DNA from 2 places in the Streptomyces sp. NBC_00440 genome. Region 2 is predicted to be linked to the other one. Evidence: riboswitches for the same ligand, from Rfam matches in the RefSeq annotation. Region 2 holds a riboswitch; the other holds the start of a gene.
The links. Region 2 has a riboswitch for S-adenosylmethionine ahead of OHB13_RS08465 (aminotransferase class V-fold PLP-dependent enzyme). Riboswitches for the same ligand answer to the same signal wherever they lie in the genome.
Positions count from the first base shown of each region.

Region 1: linked by a shared signal. The riboswitch ahead of thrC (threonine synthase) and the one ahead of OHB13_RS08465 (aminotransferase class V-fold PLP-dependent enzyme) in region 2 are both predicted to bind S-adenosylmethionine.

Region 1 is NZ_CP107921.1:3,654,242-3,656,626, reverse strand. Features, by position in the region: gene OHB13_RS16380 (glucosyl-3-phosphoglycerate synthase) at 36-980, opposite strand; SAM riboswitch class I at 1,137-1,264, shown strand; gene thrC (threonine synthase) at 1,280-2,385, shown strand, end outside.
Region 2 is NZ_CP107921.1:1,883,148-1,885,532, forward strand. Features, by position in the region: gene OHB13_RS08465 (aminotransferase class V-fold PLP-dependent enzyme) at 75-1,451, opposite strand; SAM riboswitch class IV at 1,600-1,717, opposite strand; gene trpD (anthranilate phosphoribosyltransferase) at 1,851-2,385, opposite strand, start outside.

The DNA.
Region 1 (2,385 bases), 1.8 Mb from region 2:
CCACGGGTCACGGGTCACGAGTCACGCGGCAGCGGTCAGGCCGCCCGGCGGGCCGTGTACTCCCCGACGCTCCGCATCGGGGGCCGCTCCTCGGTGTCCACCGCGTACGTCCGCGGCACGAACCCCTCCACCCCCCGCTCGAACTGCGTCAGCGCCGGCCGCACCAGCTGCCCCCGCGACAGCCGCAGCTGCGCCGTGCGGTAGATCGCCGCCGCCATCCGTCCCAGCGCGAGCCCGTCCTGGTGGCGGTGTTTGCGCGAGCCCACGTCGACCTGCGCCAGCGCGTCGAGCCCCACCGTGTGGAGCGCGTCGACCAGCAGGCCCAGCTCCACTCCGTAACCGACCGGGAAGGGCAGCTGTTCGAGCAGCGAGCGCCGTACCGCGTACTCGCCGCCCAGCGGCTGGACGAAACCGGCCAGCTGCGGCCAGTGCAGGTTCAGCAGCGGCCGCGCCACCAGCTCGGTCACCCGACCGCCCTGACCTGCGGCCTCGCCGAGCGGCCGGTCGTACATGGCCTTCACGAACTGCACATCGGGCTCGGTCAGCAGTGGCCCGACGATCCCCGACACGAAGTCCGCCGAGAACTCCCGCAGGTCCGCGTCCACGAAGCAGACGATGTCGCCGCCGGTCACCAGGAGTGAACGCCACAGCACCTCGCCCTTGCCGGGCAGGGCCGGAATCCGCGGCAGGATCTCGTCCCGGTGCACCACCCGCGCCCCGGCGGCAGCGGCGGCCCCGGCCGTACGGTCGGTGGAGCCGGAGTCGATGACCACCAGCTCGTCCACGAGCGGCACCGGCAGGGCGTCCATCAGCTCCCGCCTGATGGTCGCGACGATCGCCCCGACCGTCGCCTCCTCGTTGAGCGCGGGCAGGACGACACTCACCTTCGTGCCGCGTTTGGCCGCAATCAGCCGGTCCAGCGGACGGTCGGCTGCCGACCAGGAACGCCTGGCCAGCCAGCGGTCCACCTCTTCCAGCACGGCGCGTCTCCTTGACTGTGAGCCATCTCGCGGTTCGGACGACTATCTCAACTGTCACTGCCTTCGGTTACAGTCTTGAACAACGCAAATGGCCACGGGATGCCGGGGTCAGCACGTGCGGACAAACACGCCGGGCCTCAAGGCCCGCGTCATAAGCGCTCATCCAGAGGGACTGAGGGAACGGCCCGTAGAAGTCCCGGCAACCCTCCCGCCGACCGCGAGGTCATGGTGGGGAAGGTGCCAATTCCGTCTTGCGGCGAAGTACGTCGCGAGGAAGATGAGGAGAGGACCTCGCCACCATGGCTGTGCAGACCGTCACCAGCACCAATGACTCCACCGGGGCCGTCGATCTCGGCCCCGCCGCCGCCCTCTCGTGCCGCGAGTGCGGAGAGCGTTTCCCGCTCGGCCCCCTCTTCGCCTGCGCGTCCTGTTTCGGGCCGCTCGAAGTGGCGTACGACCTGCCGAGCGGCTCCCCCGACGAGCTGAAGAAGCGCATCGAGGCCGGCCCGAACAACATCTGGCGCTACGCCCCGCTGCTGCCCGTCCCCGCCGGTGTGGCCGACCAGCCCAACCTGAACCCGGGCTTCACCAAGCTGGTCAAGGCCGACAACCTCGCCCGTGAGCTGGGTGTCACCGGCGCTCTGCACATCAAGGACGACTCCGGCAATCCGACGCACTCCTTCAAGGACCGTGTCGTCGCCATCGCCGTCGAGGCCGCCCGCGCCTTCGGCTTCACCACGCTCTCCTGCTCCTCCACGGGGAACCTGGCCGGTGCCGTCGGCGCCGCCGCAGCCCGCGCCGGCTTCCGCTCCTGCGTGTTCATCCCGCACGACCTGGAGCAGGGCAAGGTCGTGATGGCCGCGGTCTACGGCGGCGAACTGGTCGGCATCGAGGGCAACTACGACGACGTCAACCGCTTCTGCTCCGAGCTCATCGGCGACCCGATCGGTGAGGGCTGGGGCTTCGTCAACGTCAACCTCCGCCCGTACTACGGCGAGGGCTCCAAGACCCTGGCGTACGAGATCTGTGAGCAGCTCGGCTGGCAGCTGCCCGACCAGATCGTCATCCCGATCGCATCGGGCTCCCAGCTCACGAAGATCGACAAGGGTCTCCAGGAGCTGATCAAGCTCGGCCTCGTCGAGGACAAGCCGTACAAGATCTTCGGCGCGCAGGCCGAGGGCTGCTCGCCGGTCTCCACCGCGTTCAAGGCCGGCCACGACGTCGTACGGCCGCAGAAGCCGGACACGATCGCCAAGTCGCTGGCCATCGGCAACCCGGCGGACGGTCCGTACGTCCTGGACATCGCCCGCCGCACCGGCGGCGCCGTCGAGGACGTCAACGACGCGCAGATCGTCGACGCGATCAAGCTGCTGGCCCGTACCGAGGGCATCTTCGCGGAGACCGC
Region 2 (2,385 bases):
CCTGCCGCAGGGCCGCGAGGCCTGAGAAGCCCCGCCCCGCGCCGGACGGCCGTCACGCGTCCGCGTCGCCGCGGTCAGACAGCCGGCACGCAGCGGCCGTCCTCGGTGCGGTAGTTCCAGCGGGCACCGTCGCGCACCAGTTCCTTCACCGCGCCCACGAAGCGCTCCACGTGCTCGTCCGGCGTACCGGCGCCGAAGCTCACCCGGACGGCGTTGAGTGAACGCTCGCCCGGCTCACCCTCCGGAGCACCGCACTCGCCCTGGTCCTGCGGGTCGCTGCCGAGCAGGGTGCGTACGAGCGGGTGGGCGCAGAACAGACCGTCGCGCACCCCGATGCCGTACTCGGCGGAGAGCGCCGCCGCGAAGTGCGAGCTGTTCCAGCCGTCCACCACGAACGAGATGACCCCGACCCGCGGGGCATCGTCGCCGAAGAGCGAGAGGACCTGGACCGCGTCCACCTCGCCGAGCCCGTCGAGGACCTTGCCGACCAGCGTCTGCTCGCGCTCGACCAGGGAGTCGAAGCCCGCGTCGGTGAGCGCCCGGCAGGCGGACGCGATGGAGTGGACCCCGATGACGTTGGGCGATCCGGCCTCGTGGCGGGCGGCGGTGGTGTGCCACTCGACGTCGACACCGCCGTCGGCGCGCCGGGCCACGCTGCGGGAGGCGCCGCCGCCCGCGAGGTACGGCTCGGCGGCGAGCAGCCAGTCGGAGCGGCCCGCGAGGACCCCGGAGCCGAACGGCGCGTACAGCTTGTGGCCGGAGAAGGCGACCCAGTCGACGTCCAGCTCCGTGATGTCCACGGGGTGGTGCGGTGCGAGCTGCGCCGCGTCCAGCACGATGCGCGCCCCGTGGGCGTGGGCGGCGGCCGCCAGCTCCTTGACCGGCCACAGTTCACCGGTGACGTTGGAAGCGCCCGTGACACAGACGAGGGCGGGTGCCTCCGGCGTCGTACGGTCCGCAAGCGCGCGCTCCAGGGTCTCGACTGCCTGCTGCGGGGTGCGCGGGGCGTTGAGGTAGGTCACGGCGGCGTCGCGCCAGGGCAGCAGCGAGGCGTGGTGCTCGGTCTCGAAGACGAAGACCTCGCAGCCCGCGGGGACCACCGAGGCCAGCAGATTGAGCGAGTCCGTGGTCGAACGGGTGAAGACGACCTGGTCGTCCGGACGGCAGCCGAGGAACTCGGCGACAGTCGTCCGGCTGTTCTCGAAGAGGTCGGTGGAGAGCTGCGAGAGGTACCCGGCGCCGCGGTGCACGCTGCCGTAGTACGGGGCGTACGCCGCCACGTCGTCCCAGACGCGCTGGAGGGCCGGGGCGCTCGCCGCGTAGTCCAGTGCCGCGTAGGTGACCTCGCCTCCGGTGACGAGCGGGACCAGGACGTCCCTCCCGAGGACGGGGAGGTTCTCGGAGGAATCCTTACAAACCGACGCGTTGACGGCAGCACTGGGAACAGACATGACGAACTCCCGGAAAAGGGCAGGCGAATTCACTGCGCGTGCCACACGCGGCAGTGCAAGGAAAGGGGTGCGGAGAAGGGGGCTACTGCCCTATCGCATTCGCTGAACCACGGAAGATCTCCCTCGACGACCAGGATCCCTGTCGAGGGATCCGCGCTTGCCGAGGACTTCGCTGCCCACGGCCTGGTCTTCACCCAGGGCACCCCGCCACGGACGGAGGGTTGCCGGACAGCGGGCTGGGGCCGTAGTCGCTGTCACTCATGACCTGCAGAGGATCCTGCCATACGTATCCGGACGTGCCAAGGCGCAGTCCACAGCATGAGACCGGTGGCCGGCCGGAGCTGCGCGACTGCGCCCTGGGTGTCCTGTGCGGTGGGGTGTCGTGAGAGGGACAGGGGCTCAGGCGTTGCTGGCGGCCACCCAGCGCTCCAGCGCACGGGCCGCCGACCCGGAGTCGATGGAATCGGCGGCCCGCGCGATGCCCGCCGCGATCCGCTCGTTGAGGGATCCGCTGCCCGGGTCCAGCGCGACCAGCGCAGCCGCCGAGTTCAGCAGGACCGCGTCCCGTACCGGACCGGCTTCACCGGACAGCAGCCTGCGGGCCACATCCGCGTTGTACGACGAGTCGCCGCCGCGCAGCGCCTCCACGGGGACCAGTCCGATGCCCACGTCGCGCGGGTCGAAGGATTCCTCGTGCACCGTGCCGTCCGCCACCGTCCAGACTCTGGATGTGGCGGTGGTGGTCAGCTCGTCCAGCCCGTCGTCGCCGCGGAACACGAGGGCGGACGAACCGCGCTCGGCCAGCACCCCCGCGATGATGGGCGCCACCCGCGCGTCGGAGACACCGGTCGCCTGTGCCCGGACCTTCGCCGGGTTGGTGAGCGGACCCAGGAAGTTGAAGGTGGTGCGGATCCCCAACTCCTTCCGGGCGGCG